3 regions of the Paenibacillus sp. R-74696 genome follow, and region 3 is predicted to be linked to each of the others. Evidence: riboswitches for the same ligand, from Rfam matches in the RefSeq annotation. Region 3 holds a riboswitch; each other region holds the start of a gene.
What was found. A riboswitch is a leader RNA that binds a small molecule or an ion and turns the genes downstream of it on or off. The one in region 3 is predicted to bind cobalamin.

Region 1: another riboswitch for cobalamin. It lies ahead of metE (5-methyltetrahydropteroyltriglutamate--homocysteine S-methyltransferase); the one in region 3 lies ahead of ACSR9A_RS28860 (ABC transporter substrate-binding protein).
Region 2: another riboswitch for cobalamin. It lies ahead of ACSR9A_RS23245 (ABC transporter substrate-binding protein); the one in region 3 lies ahead of ACSR9A_RS28860 (ABC transporter substrate-binding protein).

Annotation. Positions count from the first base shown of each region.
Region 1 covers NZ_JBPULM010000046.1:129,494-135,626, forward strand. The annotation lists gene ACSR9A_RS25130 (AraC family transcriptional regulator) at 1-247, opposite strand, end outside; gene ACSR9A_RS25135 (ABC transporter permease) at 287-1,033, opposite strand; gene ACSR9A_RS25140 (ABC transporter ATP-binding protein) at 1,026-1,760, opposite strand; gene ACSR9A_RS25145 (response regulator transcription factor) at 2,044-2,775, shown strand; gene ACSR9A_RS25150 (hypothetical protein) at 2,804-2,935, opposite strand; gene metE (5-methyltetrahydropteroyltriglutamate--homocysteine S-methyltransferase) at 2,984-5,272, opposite strand; cobalamin riboswitch at 5,544-5,736, opposite strand; gene ACSR9A_RS25160 (energy-coupling factor ABC transporter ATP-binding protein) at 5,891-6,133, opposite strand, start outside.
Region 2 covers NZ_JBPULM010000045.1:671,591-677,723, reverse strand. The annotation lists gene ACSR9A_RS23255 (ArsR/SmtB family transcription factor) at 1-195, opposite strand, end outside; gene ACSR9A_RS23250 (NADH-dependent flavin oxidoreductase) at 457-1,575, opposite strand; cobalamin riboswitch at 1,705-1,902, shown strand; gene ACSR9A_RS23245 (ABC transporter substrate-binding protein) at 2,071-3,699, shown strand; gene nikB (nickel ABC transporter permease) at 3,662-4,642, shown strand; gene ACSR9A_RS23235 (ABC transporter permease) at 4,639-5,457, shown strand; gene ACSR9A_RS23230 (ABC transporter ATP-binding protein) at 5,466-6,133, shown strand, end outside.
Region 3 covers NZ_JBPULM010000050.1:80,749-86,881, reverse strand. The annotation lists gene ACSR9A_RS28875 (helix-turn-helix domain-containing protein) at 294-1,463, shown strand; gene ACSR9A_RS28870 (ABC transporter substrate-binding protein) at 1,579-2,574, shown strand; gene ACSR9A_RS28865 (hypothetical protein) at 2,653-3,684, opposite strand; cobalamin riboswitch at 3,959-4,227, shown strand; gene ACSR9A_RS28860 (ABC transporter substrate-binding protein) at 4,511-6,085, shown strand; gene nikB (nickel ABC transporter permease) at 6,105-6,133, shown strand, end outside.

The DNA.
Region 1 (6,133 bases), on a different contig from region 3:
CCTCCGCAACATGAAGACGGTGAGCGACCATCGAGTCGATGACGATGAAATGCCCTTTTTCCATTGGGATGGATTTATTCGGCAGCTCTACCGTGCAATCGCCTGATATGACATACATAATTTCAACAGCGCTATGCTGATGGTAAGCCATTTCGAAGCCATTCCATTCCTTAAAATAATAGGCTACCACTCGCGGATACTGCTCGGCCTGCATTAATTGCCCCTGAAAAATACCCCTTCTTTCCACTTCATCGTCCCTCCTCTAAGTAAACACCTTCCAAGCTGCTTACAGCAGCCTGCCGTTATCTTTAGCGAACCACAGCCGCATCGTCAGCATGCTGAGCACAATTGACGTCAGCGACGACGAAGCCGACATCGCAAATACAATCAATATTTGATAGCGGACCGCCTCAATCGGGTCTGCCCCGGCGACGATCATCCCAGTCATCATGCCTGGCAGCTGCACGAGTCCGACCGTCTTCATGCCGTCCAGCGTGGGAATGAGACTGGAGCGCACCGCCCGGCGCACCGCTTGGCGAATCGCCTGCTTCGCCGTCGCTCCAAGCGCCAGCAGCGTCTCAATCTCTCCCCGCGACGCTTCAAGCTCCCGTTTCATATGGTTTAAATAGAGGCCGCATACGATCATAGAGCTGCCGATAATCATCCCACTGACCGGAATGATATACCTTGGCTCAGCCTCAATAATGCGAAGCGAGAGCAGCAAGGCGAGCGTTACCGCCTCCGTGCCTGCCAATGTAAGCGCTATGCGCAGCCGGATGCCCTTAACCGGTATGGCGCGGGAGCCGGCATTCCATGACGCAACCGTAATCATTGAAATAATAATGAGCACAATAAAAATCGGATGATTCGTCTCAAAAATAAAATGCAGCAAAAAACCGATAAACAGCAGCTGCACAGCGGAGCGAAGCGTACCTGTAATAATCTCCTTCTCCAGGCCGAGCTTTTGCTTCATTGAAATAAATGTCGTAATGGCGACAAATACCAGCGTGCAGGCGAGCGCAATATTATTCATGCGGCTCTTCCCCCTGCTCCGGCGCATGCTGACTATCTAAAAAGCTGCGCGCCTGCTCCGACCCGGGATTTCTGAAAAAAGCTTCCGTTGCGCTTTGCTCCAGCAGCCTGCCTTCCGCCATAAACCAGATACGCCCGCTTATTTGCCGTGCCTGCTCTAGATGATGAGTAATCCAGATGAATGCCGTGCCTTCCTTCGAGCACCATTCGCTTAGAAACTGCTCTACCTGCCGCTTGCTCTTCGGATCAAGCGATGAAGTCGTCTCATCCAGCAGCAGCAGCGGGGAACGGAGCACTAATGCCCGCGCAAGGGCTGTCCTTTGTTTTTCCCCGCCAGACAAGCTTTCCGCCTCTTTGCTCCATTCGATATGCCCAAGGCCAATGCCTTCCATACAGCGCCTCGCCAGCGCTTCATCAAACGGCTTCCCTTGCAGCTCGCTTACCGCTCGCAAGTTGTGCTCGACCGATCCCGGCAGCATGACCGGCGTCTGAGCAACGTAACACACGATGCGCCGCCACTCCTCGGGCTTCCACTCGCTGCTTGTCCGTCCTTTCAGCAATAGCGTTCCCGCATCCAGCTCACCAAGCAGCGACACGATTCGCAGCAGCGTGCTTTTGCCCTGACCGGATGTGCCCAGCAGCGCAATACGCTCCCCAGCCTGCACCTGTGCTGTAATCCCTTCAAAAATCCATTCGGGATGTTTTCTATATTTTGATACGTTATTCAATGTTAATAAGGGGGCCACCTAGCTCTCTCCTTCATCCATAGCCTGCATTTCACCATTATACTCTGCTCCCCGTCTGCTCGAAAGAGGACAGCCTGACGACGATTGGGAGCAGCAGCCGTACTGTATCCGCACTCATAGGCAATTGTGTCTTTTTCGCGACTACCCTTCGGCTAATGTGGCAAGAAACGGAGGTTTTTTAGTTGACAACAATGGGGGTCGCATGCAATGATAATGATAATTGTTATCAGTAATGAATTTAAACATAAAGATGAGGTGTTGAGCCATGGCATTTCAGCAACCATATAGCATTCTGATTGTTGATGATGAGGAGCATATCCGCAAGCTGCTCAAGTTATTTTTGAAAAAAGAAGGCTGGATCGTCGAAGAAGCCTCCGACGGCATCAACGGCTTGTTTAAGGCAATGCAATACAATTATTCAATGATTTTGCTGGACCGTAATATGCCGGGGATGGACGGGCTTGAATTTTGCCGCGAGCTCAAGAAGAAAAAATCGACACCCGTCATTATGCTTTCCGCCTGTGGCGAAGAGGATGACCGGCTCGACGGCTTCCAAGCGGGCTCCGACGATTATGTCGTTAAGCCATTCAGCCCGCGCGAGCTGATGTACCGCATTAAGGCGATCATTCGCCGCACCTCGGAGTTTGCTTATCGCGCCTTGCAGCGCAAGCAGACACCTGATCTTACGCTGCCAGGACTCGTGTTCGATTATGATTCGAGGCAAGTGATTGCCGGAAACAGCAAGGTAAAGCTGACGTTCCGCGAATATGAGCTGCTCAGGTTTATGGCAGCCAACATCAATCAGCCCATTTCCCGCGAGGATTTAATGCGGCGAATTTGGGGCTATCAATCGCTCGGCGATTACCGGACGATTGATACCCATGTAAAGCGGATCAGAGAAAAGCTGAACCGCGTCCACCCCGAATCTGCCTCCTTGATTCAGACGGTATGGGGCATTGGCTATTGCCTGATGAATCCCGCGGCAGAGACCATTTAGGCGGGCGGCTGCAGCAGGCAGAATTGCATTACCTGTCTATATTGGCCTGTTTTCCTGCCTGCCATGTCCCCGCTCCCCCGGCTTTGACCATCCCCGCTTCAAATAAAGCAAAAGCTCCGCATGCGCCAATCAGCGCAAGCGGAGCTTTTTTAATATTCATACCCTATGAACAACGATACGAATCGTCCTGATCATTACAATTACTTCATTACTTAGCCAGCTGCTCCCGTACTTGCTCGGTCGCTTGGATCATGTTGCGCAGCGATGCTACTGTCTCATCTACACCACGAGTCTTAAGTCCGCAGTCCGGGTTAATCCAGAACAATTCTGGCTCAAGCACGTTCAGGGCGCGTTTGATCATCGATGTCATTTCCTCTACTTCCGGCACGCGCGGGCTGTGAATGTCGTATACGCCAAGGCCAATACCCAGCTCATACGTGTGCTCCTCGAAGCTGTGAATCAGCTCGCCGTGGCTGCGGGATGTTTCAATGGAGATAACATCGGCATCGAGCGCGCGAATGGAATCAATAATGTCATGGAATTCACAATAGCACATATGCGTGTGAATTTGCGTCGTATCCTTAACGTCAGAAGTGGACAAGCGGAAGGAAAGCACCGCCCAGTTCAAATATTGCTCCCAATCTTCACGTTTAAGCGGCAAGCCTTCACGAAGGGCTGGCTCATCCACCTGAATCATTTCAATGCCTGCTTCCTCCAGCGCCTTCACTTCTTCTGCCAGGGCAAGTGCGATTTGGTAAGCAACCTGCTCACGAGTCAAATCACTGCGGACAAACGACCAGTTCAAAATCGTAATCGGGCCTGTCAGCATGCCTTTCACCGGCTTAGAAGTCAGCGACTGGGCATAAACGGTTTCTTCGACAGTCATCGGCTTGCTGAACTGCACATCGCCGTAAATGACTGGTGGTTTTACGCAGCGTGAGCCATAGGATTGCACCCAGCCATTTTTCGTGAAAGCAAAGCCTTCCAGCTTCTCTCCAAAAAACTCAACCATATCCGTACGCTCAAATTCCCCATGAACGAGCACATCAAGGCCGATCTCTTCCTGCAGCTTGATCCAATGCTGAATCTGCTCCTTAATGAATACGCGGTACTGCTCCTCGCCCAAATCACCACGGCGCCATTGCTGCCTTGCTTGGCGTACTTCCGCCGTTTGCGGGAAGCTGCCGATTGTTGTTGTCGGCAGGAATGGCAGCTGCCAGCGTTCCTTCTGGCTCACTTGACGCTCTGCAAATACCGCTTTGCGCTCCGACGGCTGTGCATTGATGCTCGCTACAGCGGCATGAACGCTTGCACGGCCACGGGACGGCGATGCGGCAAGTGCAGCCAAAGCGGCTGCATTGCGATCAAACGCCTCTTTTACCGCTGCTTCTCCTTCATTCAGCGCAGTTGCAAGAACGGAAATTTCCTCCAGCTTCTCATTGGCATAGGCCAGTGCGCCTGCAAGCTCTGCTGGCAGTGCCGTTTCAAGAGCCGCCGATACAGGTACATGCAGCAGGCTGCAAGAGGAGCTTACAATTAGGCGGTCGTTTGGCACGACTTTAGCAATGCGGGCAAGCAGCGCTTTGCGCTCCTGAAGATCCGCCCGCCAAATGTTGCGGCCATCAATAACGCCTGCACCCAGCACTTTATCCTGCGGGAAGCCGATCGACTCAAGCTGCTGCAGGTTCTTTTCAGCGCCAGCTGTGAAGTCCAGGCCTAAGCCCTGTACAGGCAAAGCCGCGATTGCAGCATAATGCTGAACCGATTCGAAATACGTTTGCAGCAGCAAATTGAGCTTAGGTGCAGCTTCATGAAGCTGTGCATAAATGCTTTGAACAAGCGCCAAATCTGCATCAGAAACATCTGTTACGAGCGAAGGCTCGTCAATTTGTACCCACTGTACGCCTTCTTGCTCCAGCTCGCGCAGCACCTGTGCATACAGCGGCACATACTGGGCAGCAACCGTAGCAAGCTCAGAAGCGGCATAACCTTTAGAAAGCTTGAGGAATGTATAAGGTCCAACAATGACTGGTTTGCCTTCGATGCCCAGCTTTTCCTTTGCCTCGCGGTAAGCGATCAATGGACGGTTCTCGGTCAGAGCCGGCGTAATGCCCTTCAGCTCAGGAACAATGTAGTGATAGTTCGTATTGAACCATTTCGTCATCTCGGATGCCGACGCCGTTTTATTGCCTCTCGCCATGGCGTAATAGGTCGTTACCGATACAGGGCCGCCTGTGTAACCAAAGCGCTCAGGCACGACGCCAAACATAGCAGCTGTATCAAGGATATGGTCATAATACGAAAAATCATTTACCGGAATGAGATCAATTCCGGCCTGTTTTTGCAATTGCAGATGGTTTAGACGAATCGTCTCCAGCTGTTTCAAGAAATCCGCTTCCGCAAGCTTGCCGCTCCAGAACGCCTCCAGCGCTTTTTTCCATTCTCTGTTTTCACCGATACGCGGATATCCCAAACTGCTGCTTTTTACTTGACTCATTTTTATTGCCTCCTGTTTTTCATTATTCACCCTAGTGGATGGAAGTTATAATTCTTTGTTATTTCATCAACAAACTCAGATATATGCTTATGGCGTTGCGAGCGAATTTCTTCGCGGCGGCCTTTCCCTATACATCCGATTTGCTGCCAGCCAGAAACGATTAAATACAAAAAGGGACGTCCTACCCTGTACAGAAATGTGGGTAAAGACGCCCCTCGTTTCAACAAACGATGGCTGCCATCTTTAACACCTCCCTATCTCCCGTAGGTAATGCAGTGTATAGAATAAGGCAGGTCTCCTGGCTCCAGCATCATCATCGCTGCGCTCGCCTTCCCGGCATCATGCCAGTGGCTTTATTGTGCAGAACTCCGCTGTTACAGTGGCGGGACCGCGCCGGTGTTGCACCGGACTTCCCTTTTAAGCTCAAGACGTTACGCAAGAGCACCTTATTCCTCGCTATTTAGTTGGTCAATCTTTATTTATACAAGGTAAAACGGTTGTCGCGTTCTTTGGCGGCGCAGCTCGTTTCAGTCCGAGAAATATAGAGAAAGGATGGAAAAATCATATCCTTTCCTACTATTTCAAGCAACATGTATAACTATACACACTTTCGTGTTTTTATACAACAAAAGATTTTACAGCCGCTTTAAATTGTTCGAGCGTGCGCGGCGGCGGCTGTGTTCCCCTCAGCTTGGACGGCAGTGCCTCCCATGCTTCCAGCACCATTGGCAGCGTGAGTCCAAGGCTTCTGAGACGCTCGCCTTCGCGAAATACCGTCTCCGGCGTACCCTCCAATATACAGCGGCCCTCATTCATAATAAAAATCCAGTCCGCCCAAGCATAGGCCATATTCATGTCATG
Region 2 (6,133 bases), on a different contig from region 3:
TAAATAGCCGGATATAACGGATTGCGCAAGGCCCGATTTTTCAGCAAACGAACCAACGCAGACGCCTCCAGCAAACTGACAAGCATCGGTTAGATGGCATTGAGGCCCGAAATGCTCCTCAGGTGTTTTCAGCCATTTTAAAATATGGTACCGTTTCTCGTTAGACACAGCTTTAAGTATTGATAAAGTATCCATGAGGATTAGTATATCTACTTTTATAGAAATGTCAAATTGTTATTTTGTAAAATAGAAAGGAGCAGGCAGCCAGTTGAGCGAGAAAAAGAATGGCTCCAACTCATGAAAGATGAGCCGGAGCCATTTTTAAAAATATAGGAAAAGATATCGTAACGCGATCCTTTCCTATATTTCTAGGGTTGAAACGGGCCGCGCCGCCAAAGGACGGCGACAGCCGTTTCACCTTGTGCCTATTTGTGATCGATAGGGTGGACTTTGCAATTATTCCGTTATCGGAAACCAGCCTGGCGCATGCGTAATGGCTCCCCACAAGCCATTCGGGATGACAAGACGCTCCTGATCCTGCTTGGACAGCGTAGTCACAATATCCTGCTCGTTACCTTGCTTGATTTTCTCCGTCCAATCCGGGTCGATAATGAGCTCGCGGCCTAGGGCGATGAACGGCACGCCGGAGTTTTTCGCTTGCAGAGCCTCTTCGGCAGTTGTGATGCTGCCAACTCCGATGAATGGAATGTGCTCGCTGTATTTTTCGACGAACCAGGCCATGCGGCTTTGCGAATCCTGTTCGCCTCTGCGCGGCTTCGACCAGAAATCATTAAGCGACACATGCAAATAATCCAGCTTTTGCTCGATTAGAGCGTTAACCAGATGGTACGAATGCTCCATCGTCAAGCCTTCTTCTTCAGGCTCCTCAGGCGAGAAGCGATAGCCCACCAGAAATGGCTGTGGCGCCATAGCTGCGGCTTTCTGAACGGCTTCAACGACGTAGAGCGGGAAAGCCATCCGTTTATGGAGCGAGCCGCCCCAATCGTCGGTACGTACATTGGAAGCAGGGGAGTAGAATTGCTGCAGCAGATAGCCGTTGGCACCATGAATTTCTACGCCGTCAAAACCAGCCTCAATTGCTCGGCGGGTCGCTTCGCCAAAGTCGGCGATAATCGCTTTGATTTCATCCTCGGTTAGCTCGCGTGGTACAATACCGCCTTCTTGCTGGGCAATGCTGCTGGCGCTCACCAAATCATCATTCGGCACTAGGCCAGGAAAGCAGGATCTTCCGCCATGAAAAATTTGCAAAATCGCCTTCGCGCCGCGGCTTTTAATCGCATCGGCCAGACGCTTGAGGCTTGGGATCATTTCGTCGGTATCCGCGCCAAATTCGCCCGGGAAGCCTTTGCCGTTGCGGCTTACGTAGACGCATGCTGTAACGACGATGCCGGGCCCCGCACTGCGACGGCTGTAGTAGGCGAGCTCCTCATCAGGCACTGTACCGTCCGGATTGGAAGAGCAGGTTGTCATTGGCGCCATTACAATACGATTATGTACAGACATGCCATTCGTGAAAGTGAATGGTTCAAATAAAGGCTGAAATTGTGGTTTCATCAGTCGTTCCCTCCAGTTACGAAATGCTATCTACTTTATTTTATATCAGAAAATAAACAAAGGAAAGCGGAGTGGAAAGGTTGCTTAAATGAAAGGGCTGGTATATAATCAACCAGATTTGCAAACAACTGAAAAATTGTGGGAATAAGGTGCGACAGCTGCGGCTGGAGCTTAAAAGGGAAGTTCGGTGCAAAACCGACGCGGTCCCGCCACTGTTACGGATTAGCTGAAGCTACAAGGCCACTGATCTCGCTTAGCGAGAATGGGAAGGCAGCTTGCAGCATGATTTCTGGTAGCCAGGAGACCTGCCTGTTCTGACAACACTGCTGTAACCTACGGAGAATAGGGAAGTGTTAGCGCGCATGCTTATTTGCTATGATGGAAAATAACAATAACAGGCAGCTCTATCCTTCCTATGACTGGAGGCAGAGCTGTCTTTTTTTTGCGGATTTTTACAGGAAGATGATTTTGCTAGAGGGAGAGGAAATAGAAAAGATGAAACGTACACAAACGGCAAGAAATAAAAAAAGAATGGGTGTTTTATTCAGCCTCTGCTTGCTGCTGGCGCTGATGGGCTGCAGTGGTGCCAACGGCTCCACTGAATCGAGCAGCAATAATGGGCTGTCGCAGCAGTCTGCTGCTCCTTCCGCCGCTGTGGATGCTGCTTCTGAAGAAATCGTGCTGGCTGCGCCGCGGGATTTAGCACCAGGACCACAAGATGCTTATTACACGAGCACTATTCTATACGTATGGGAGCCGCTAATTGCTGCTTCTGAGGATGGCAAGCCTGCTCCAAAGCTGGCGGAATCGTGGGAAATGTCCGCTGATGGCAAGGAATGGACCTTCATGCTGCGCAAAGGCGTGACGTTCCACGATGGTGCGCCATTCAACGCGGACGCGGCGCTTGCAAATTTTGCCCGTTACAAGCAGGTGAGCCCGAAGAGTTCGCCGTTCTATACGCTCGACATCAACAATTCATACCCAAGCCTTCAGGAAGTTGTGAAGGTTGATGATAGCACGATTAAACTTGTGTTCGATAATCCGCAGCCGACGCTGCTGTATTCAATGATCAATTTCTCAAGCCCGATGTACAGCCCGAATAATTTTGACGAAAACGGCGACTTCAACGGCCTGCCGCAAGGAACAGGCCCTTTCAAGCTTGTACAGCATGAGAAGGATCAATTTTCACTGCTAGAGGCTTATGACGGTTATTATGGCGAAAAAGCAAAAGCTCAAAAAATCCGCGTCCGCGTCATACCTGACCCTGATACAAGGCTGGCTGCCCTTAAATCTGGGGAGATTTTGGGCGTCATGGATTTGGGAGCTATTCCTCCTGCCCATGCCGAGGAGCTGCTGAAGGATGACCGCTTTGCTGTATCGACGGCGAAATCGACGATTTCCCACTACCTGCATCCGAACGGTGCCAAAGCGCCCTTCAATGATGTGAAGATGCGTCAGGCGCTGAGCCTGATTATTGACCGCGAGCAGCTGGTGAAGGAACTGTATTTGGGTTATCCAACCGCTACAGCCAACATTCTAAATTCGACCTCGCCGTTTTACAAGGACATTCCTGCCGTTCATGATTCGGAAAAGGCAATCGCTCTGTCGCATGAGGTGCTTGGCGATAGCAGGCAGGCGGTTACGCTAATTGTGCCAACCTATGGGCTTGACCGTTATCCGTATAAAGCGCAGGCCGAGCTGCTTCAGGCTGTGCTTCAACAATTGCAGCTGGACGTTACGATTCAAATATTGGATGGCGCAGCTTACAAGGAAGCACAGGCACAAGGAAACTTCGATTTGGCTATGGCCATTCAGGGGCTGCCGAACGGCGATCCTTATTCGATTTTAAACAATTATATGGCTAGCGAAGGCTCAAGCAATAAAAGCTATACGCTCGGTTACAGCAATGCCCGTGTGGATGAGCTGTTGAATCAGGTGAAGACGACGCTGAATATGGATGATCGCACTGCCATTTATAACGAGCTGCAGGATATTGCAGCCGAGGAATTGCCGACGATTCCGCTGTTTAATGATGCGAGCTTAATTGCGTTCAGCAAAGAAATAACCGGATACGGGGCACTTGTGTATGGTACAACGCTGCCGCAGCTGGAGCGGGTACAATAAGATGGCCTATTTCATTCGGAGGTTGGCGGCGGCTGTTCCCGTCCTGATTGGCATTACGTTTATAGCCTTTGCATTAAGCGTCGCCTCTCCGGGTGATCCGGCTGTCGAGCTGCTCAGCATGAACGGCTTCAGCCAGCCGACCGAAGAGCAAATTGCTTTGAAACGGGAAGAGATGGGGCTGAATGATCCACTGCTCGTTCAATATGGACATTGGTTATCAAAGGCGGTACAAGGTGATTTGGGAACGTCGTATATGACGAAGGAATCGGTTAGCGGCGAGCTGCTGCGCCGCCTTCCTGCAACCTTAAGCCTATCTTTGTTAGCTGTATTGTTCGCCATTCTGCTTGGCGTGCCATGCGGCATGCTCATGGCGATTCGGCGCAATCGGCTGTTCGATCATATCGGCAGGGCGCTTGCGCTGATTTTGGTTTCCATTCCCGGATTTTGGCTGGCGATCATGCTCATGGCCTTATGGTCGGAGAAGCTGCAGCTGCTCCCAACCAGCGGCTATGGGACATGGAAGCATCTGCTTATGCCAGCCGCGGTGCTTGCTTCCGGTACAGGCGCCATATTGATGCGGCTAACGCGTGCGGCGCTGCTGGAGGAGCTGAATAAAGATTATATGCTGACGGCCCGGGCTAAGGGGCTGCGTGAAAGCTTCATTGTGCTTCGGCATGCGCTGCGCAATGCTTGTATTCCGCTGCTCACGGTCACCGGCAGCTATTTTGGAGCGATTGTTGGCGGCTCCGTCATCGTGGAAGTTATTTTCGCGGTGCCAGGCATCGGACGCTTTGCGATGGACGGTATTTTTCGCAGAGATTATCCGGTCATTCAGGGCTATGTCGTATTTACCGGTCTCATTTACGTCCTGTTCAATTTGGCAACGGATTTATGCTATGGGCTTGCTCATCCGCAAATCAGGCTGGGAGGGAAGCTTCGATGAAGATATCCTATAGGTTGGCTGCAGGCGTGCTTGCCTTTTTTCTGCTTGCCAGCTTGCTGGCACCGCTGCTTGCTCCCTATGACCCGAATCAGATTAATATGGCGGAAAGGCTTACACCGTTATCCACTGCACATTGGCTAGGAACAGACACGCTGGGTCGGGATGTGCTTAGTCGCATTTTATATGGCGGAAGGGTGTCGATCTTGCTGGCGGTAGCTGTTACGCTCGCTACAATGCTAGTCGGCCTGCTGCTCGGAACGATAAGCGGTTATGCTGGCGGTTGGATCGATGAAGCCATACAAATTGTGGTTAGCATTTTTCAAGGACTGCCGGGTCTCGCGCTTATGCTGGCCATTGCAGGTACGCTCGGTCCCGGTGTGAAAAGCCTGTTTATCGCGCTTCTCTTCACCTCATGGGCAGATTTTTCCCGGGTCGTGCGCGGCGAGGTTATGAAAATACGCGAAGAAAGCTACGTGGAAGGCATCCGTGCTTTAGGGGCGGGCCATGCGTACATAATCAGCAAGCATATGCTTCCGAATTTATTGGGGCCGCTTATTGTATTGTTCACGATTCGGATTGGGCGAGTGATTCTATCTATCGCCTCGCTTAGCTTTCTCGGTCTAGGCTTGCAGCCGCCAGCGGCAGATTGGGGAGTGATGGTGAACGATGCCCGGCCATATTTTCGCAGCTATCCACATCTAATGTTCGCACCTGGACTCTGTATAGCCGCTGTATCCCTATGCATCAATTGGCTGGGTGATGGTCTTCGCGATAAGCTGGATACACGGACGGAGAAAGAGCATTCACTGCTTTAGGAGGAATGATGTTGACCGATACGCTTATGGTAATCAAGCAGCTTAATGCTTCCTTTCAGACAAGGGAAGGGCTTGTGCAGGCGGTTGAAGGGGCAACGCTTGAGCTGAAGCGGGGCCGCATTTTTGGGCTGATTGGCGAGACGGGCAGCGGCAAGTCGGTGCTAGGTCTATCACTGGTGAGGCTGCTTCCCGCACATGCTTTCGTCAGTGGAAGCATCCTGTATAAAGGCCGAGATTTGCTGCAGCTGAGCCCAAAAGAAATGAGGCAAATACGGGGAAGGGAAATCGCCCTCATTCCGCAAAATCCTGCAAGCTCCCTCAATCCAGTTCTGACGCTTGGCAGTCAGCTTCGCGAGGCGATTCGCACTTATGGCGGGAGAGCGGGGAACAAGCAGGTCAACGCTGAGGCGGCTGGTTTGCTGCATGCGATGAATATGCCGGATGCGGAGCAGCAGCTGCGGCGCTACCCCTTTCAGCTAAGCGGCGGAATGAAGCAGCGTGTGCTGGCGGCAATGGGACTTGCCGGAAGCCCGTCATTGCTTATTGCCGATGAGCCGACGAAAGGGCTCGATGCTCTAATCCGCGTCCAGGTGACGGAAATGCTGGCAAATATGGCACGGCGCACAGGCGCGGCGCTGCTGCTCATCACGCATGATCTGGATGTAGCGCGGGTGCT
Region 3 (6,133 bases):
AAACGTAATAAAGCACCTTGTCTCCTAGTCAAGTCTACAGCTGGCAGATAATTAACAAGAGCGCTGCCCAATAAGCTGTCTTCGGTATCGAACCGAAGACAGCTTGTTTCATTTTCTTTGCGGACCACAACGGTTGAGAAGCGCATGTCATTTTCGTTTATGCTTAGTTTCATTTATTTGATTCTGTTCATGAGGTTGATGCTATAATCAAGTCATTAGAAAGCTCAAACCATTGTAAATGGCGGCATTCTACTTGGACAACTGACAGAAGCTTCGTTGACTTGGAGGTTAGCATGGTTGCAATGAATAAAGGTGAAAAAACGACAGGAACAAAAAGATTGTTAAAGGATAGAATTGAGGAAACGGCTCTGTATATGGAAGCGCATTTTGGCGATAGATTGACAAGGAATCAACTTGCACAAATGGCTGGTCTAAATCCAGAGCATTATTCAAGATTATTCAAAACATATAAGGGACAATCTCCCGTTGACTTTTTGACGGAACTGCGAATTCAGGCAGCCAAGCTGCTGCTGCAGCGTCCGGGCATCACAGTCAAACAGGTTGGACGAATGGTTGGCTTCGACGATCCCTATTATTTTAGCCGCCGCTTTAAGTTAAATACGGGCGCCGCACCTTCAGCGTACAAACAAGAAAAGCCATTGCGTGTTGTAGCGGTTGACTACTATGGACATATACGAGCGCTTGGTATTCGTCCTGTAGGTGTCAGTGCAGGCATGGTCGGACTTAGAGGGCTGCTTGCGGACTGGTCTGATGATGCTCTAGATGTAGGAATAGATGAATTCCCCTATTATGACTCTGATGTAACAGATCAATTAAAGCCCGATATTGTTGTAGGTCCAACTTCCTGGCTGCAGCGTGGGCAGTGCGGAGCGAAGGTTATAGAGGTGGATGACAAAAAAGATCCTTTATATGTTCAATTTAAAGCAATTGGAAGTGCTTTAGGTTTGGAGCTACAAGTAGAGGAATGGCTGCGGAATTATGAAGGGAGAGCTCTTGAGCTTAGAAACAGGTTATTTAGGAAGATGGAAGGGCAGACGATTGCGGTTTTCCGTGTTCGGGCTGATTTTCTTCAAATGTATGGAAACCAAATTATGGGCTATTCGTTGTACCGTTCGCTTGGTTTGACACCACCTTATAAGCTTGCGAAGCAATTCGAAATAAATGATAGCTATCACTCCACAGTCATAACTCTGGATGAGCTGCCTTTTTTCAGGGCGGATCACCTTATCGTCGTCGTGCAGCCTGATGAGGAGACTCGCCAAGTATGGGCCGACATTCAAGAGTCTTCTGTATGGTCATCCTTCCCCGCCGTGCGCAGCGGCAATATTTATCTAGTTGATGTACACCAGTGGCTGGCTTATGATCCGTTGTCCATTATGGCGCAAATGGAAGAAGCGGCTGTGTTGCTAGGCGCAGGAATTGAGGGAGAAGAATATGAATAAGATACATAACAATCCATCAGCAATCATGATAGTGTATGGATATTATTAAGAAGGAAGCCCTATAATCGATTATGATAATCATTCTTAATTATAGGGCTGAAGGGGAATAAGAAAAATGAAACAGATAGGCAGCAGCAGAGGATTGTACATGGCAGGAATGCTGGTCATTTTATTCGTTATTGCGGCATGTGGTTCAATGGCAGACAAGCCGTTGGAGGACGGAGGAAGCAACATGGCTCTGAACGCAGAACAAGCCGATGTGACTGCGGGGACAAGAATATTCACCGACGATATGGGGAGGGCTGTGGAAATTCCAGTCTCGCCGCAAAAGGTTGCTGTATGCGAGTTTTCTTCGGTGGCCATAACGGTTGGCATTCAGCCGATTGCGGTTTGCGATAATGATTTTCTTAACTCGTTCATAAAACCATCACTGGCAGGCGTTGATTCTATCGGTGATCCGCCAAATGTTGAGAAAATAGTAGAGCTTTCACCGGATTTAATGATTTTTAGTTCTGTCTATCCGGAAATCTATCCTGATATTATGGATAAATTAGAAAAAGTATCTCCGATTGTGTACATTAAGTTCAGCGATCCAATTTATGATGTTTTTCCTAAAGTTGCGGATGTATTGGGAAAGAAGTCATTAGCGAGTGGTTGGATTAAAGATTACGAGACAGAAAGGGATGTTTCGCGAGCGAAGGTGAAGCAAGCCATTGGAGATGAATCGGTTTCTATTCTCCTTATCGAGGAAGGCGGACTGCGAATTTATTTGAGTACTAACTTTGGTGGGTATGTCGTGAGGACAGCCTTACAAGCCAAAGCAGTCGATAAGGTTCAGGCAGAAATGAATAAGGATCGTTGGAAAAATGCGGTTGTCGTCTCGCAGGAGCTGCTTCCAGAGTATGTAGGGGATCATCTACTGCTCATTGTAGAGGATGAGGAAGACTACAATGAGCTTCAGAAATCAGGCTTATGGCAAGGATTGCCGGCAGTCAAGAATGGAAAGGTACATCTACTCGACCAAGACAAATATTATCTAGCAGACAGTATTACAATTAGAGAAACGATGAAAGAAGTGGCTGACTTGCTAGCTTCTGGTGGAAAAAAGTAAACTCGTCCATGCTCAACATTCACTTTGCCTAAAGCGTCAAGAGAAGCCATGCAGTCACCATAAACGGTATGGCTTCTATTAACCATCCTTCAACTGGTCCACAACCTCCTGCAGCAAACCCATTTCCGTCTCCTTTAATTTATGCAATTGCTCCATTTGCTTGTACAAAGCATCCGAGCTTCGAGTAAGCCAATATTTTAAAATGGAATTTCTTACAGCATGCACAGCCGCCTCCAGCTTTCTCCATCTGTTCAAAATTTGATTATCATCAATCAAATGCTTGTTATTAATCATGTAGTCTAATCGCATAGTCATACATTTCTTATGGTCGTAAAGCAGGTGAAACGATCTAATATCAAATACAACCTCCTCTTGAGCCAAATATTTTAAATAATCGGAGGCCTTGTCGTATACATTAATGCCGAAGGTTAGCCCGGGTGTGCCTGTAGCTTCGTTGTAATATTCATCCGTATGTGCCCTAGATAAGAGATAGGCTTTCATCGTATTTTTCACGTATTTTAGAGAAAAAGCATAGTCGTTATTTTCGAGAGGCTTCAATAAATAAAGATGCTGTTTAAAATCATGGGCTTCGATTTCTAATAAATGAAACGCTTTGCTAAAAGCCTCGTAATCACAGGTGATATTCGTTGAGTATTTTCCATTGGCATTATTGTCGCAGAAATACAGCTTTTTATTGGCATCATCATACCCATTTATCATGACTTCATGTGGGGATTTCGCAGAAATTTCATATTCTTTTATATAAAAACGGTCGATCATAACGATCACATAATAGCCGCCGTCAATCGATGCTTTAATAAAATCAAGCAGGTCATTATTCAAAATAGTCGAGCTTCGCCTGTCTATCGCTATCCGCTGAAAATCAATAAAAGGGCAGTCATAAAACTCAACCATTTTATCTCTATAATAACCATTGTAGAAAAAAGTATATAATTGGTTTGGATCGGGAATATCGAATAAATTAATATAATTATTCATAAACCACATTTTTTTCGAATCTACGCGAGATATAATCGAATAAAAATCACTGTAAAACCAATAGGAATCAATAATTTGTTTTACTTCGACTGGAAGGATTTTCACCGGCAATGTGATCATTCCTTTTCTATTTGATAGAGTATCTATTGGACTAACTTAATAAATAAGCTCATCATGCGTGAAGTATTTTCAATATATCATTACTGGAAAAAATATGAAAGTTTTATATTGAAAAACCTTTCATTTAGCTTGTTTAAGACACTGGGGCGTGTGCATTATGATGGAACTAAAGCTTATCTAAATCAAAATGTTGACAGATCAGCACTTCCTCCCTAAGATTAAGAGTGGATTACGGACAAGACAGGCTGATTAGCCTGCAAAACTTCATAATTGTATGAAAATAGGTGCGGTACGAAGGCAAGGACATATAGGCCTTAGTTCGCTTAAAAGGGAAGTTCGGTTAAAGGCCGACACGGACCCGCCACTGTAAAGGGCAGCAGCTAATCAATGAGCAAGCTGCGCTCCCCTCACAAATAAACCACTGGCTGATGAGCTTCTTTTCGTCGCAGAACGAATTGCAGATGCTCGCCCTAGCCGGGAAGGGAAGAGAGGGAGGCCCCAAGTCAGGAGACCTGCCTGTTTTAACATCACTGTTTGACCTACGGTGCTTAGGGAGGTGGTTGGTTATGCCCATTTATTGCAAAATGTCTAACGATTATTTGCTGCTCCATGACGAGCAGAGGCAGATAAGGTTTAGTTATTTATCATAAAAGCATTTCTGACTGCTTTCTTAAGGGTCGGGGATGCTTTTTTTAAAATGTAGGAAAGGATATGATTTTTCTATCCTTTCTCTATATTTCTACGCGAAACGGTAGCTTTGCCGCCACAGGACGGCTTTCGGCCGTTTACGCTTACTAGAAGGGGAGACAAAAGAAAAATGAACAACACGAAGAAGCCATTTAGCTTGTCACTTGGAATGATGATCGTTTGCCTGATGCTGGTGCTTGCAGGATGCAGCACGAATGCTGACTCAAACGCAGGGAAGGGCACCAATGCTGCCGGGGAAAACAACGCTTCTGCCGCAAATAAAACACTGACAATGGCGTACACCTGGAACCCGGCAGGCGTTGATCCGCATGGCGATGACAGCTGGGACGTTATGCGCTCTGGCGCAGGGGAAACGCTTATTAAATTGAATGAGCAGCTGCAGCCGGCCGCTTGGCTTGCGAAGGAGTGGAAGCAGGAGGATGCTAACACGTGGACGCTCAAGCTGGAGAACAACGTAACGTTTCACGACGGCAAAAAGATGGATGCAGAAAGCGTGAAAGCTTCGCTGCTTCGTTCCATTGAAAATAGCCATTTGGCGAAGGATTTGCTGCTGGTGAAAGATATAGAAGTGGTTGCACCGGATGAGCTGAAACTTATAACAACACAGCCGAACTCGGCTATCATTTCCAGCTTGGCTGATCCAAGCACGATTATTCTTGATGTCGACAGCATGAAGGAAGCGGGCAGCTACCCGGCCATGACGGGAGCTTTCAAAATCAAGCAGTTTACGAAAGACGTATCGCTTGTTGTTGAGCGTTATGATGGTTATTGGGGACAACCGGCGAAGCTTAAGGAAGTGACAATGAAGTTTGTAACCGATGGCAATACCCGCCTGATGGCGCTGCAAGCTGGCGAAGTAGATGTTGCTACGGACATTCCGATTGACAGCATTGAGTTGGTAGAGAAGGACAGCAAGCTGGAAGTGCTGTCTGCACCATCGGTTCGTACACATATGGTATTATTTAATATGAATTCTGCTTTGTTTAAAGAAAAGGCGAACCGCGAGGTTGTAGATCAAGCCATTCCACGCGAGGCGATTATTGAATCTGTTATGCGTGGCTATGGCACGAAAGCGAAAAGCCCATTCCCGGAAATTTTGCCATTTGGCAAAGTAGCGGAGCAAGCAGCAGGGGAAACGACGGAGCAATTGCTGAGCGCTGGCGGCTGGCAGAAAAATGCTGCAGGCATGTGGGAGAAGGAAGGCAAGCCATTCGAGGCGACGCTCCTTACGTTCCCGCACCGCCCAGAGCTGTCCGTAATGGCAGAGGTGATTCAGAACCAACTGCTTAATGAAGGCATTACCGTGAAAATTCGCAAGGTTGAAAATATTGATGCTGAGCTTGCGAAGTCCGATTGGGATCTTGCTATGTACAGCATGCTGACGGCACACACGGGCGATCCTCAATATTTCTTGAACATTTTCTATCAATCAGCTAGCGAATCGAATGTCAGCCATTATGTATCGAAGCCGCTTGAGACGGTTATTAACAAGCTGAACGAAACGTCTGCTACAGAAGCACGCAATGCGCTTGCGATAGAAGCTCAGGACATTATTAATGAAGATTTGCCGCAGTCGTTTATCGTACACCCCGATAATGTATTTGGTGTGAAAAAAGGGGTAACGGGCTTTATTCCGCATCCGATTGAATATTATTATGTGACAGCTGAAGTCGATATCACCTAAGTAAAGGGTGTACCTAAGTATGCTTCGTTTTTGGCTTGAACGCATCGC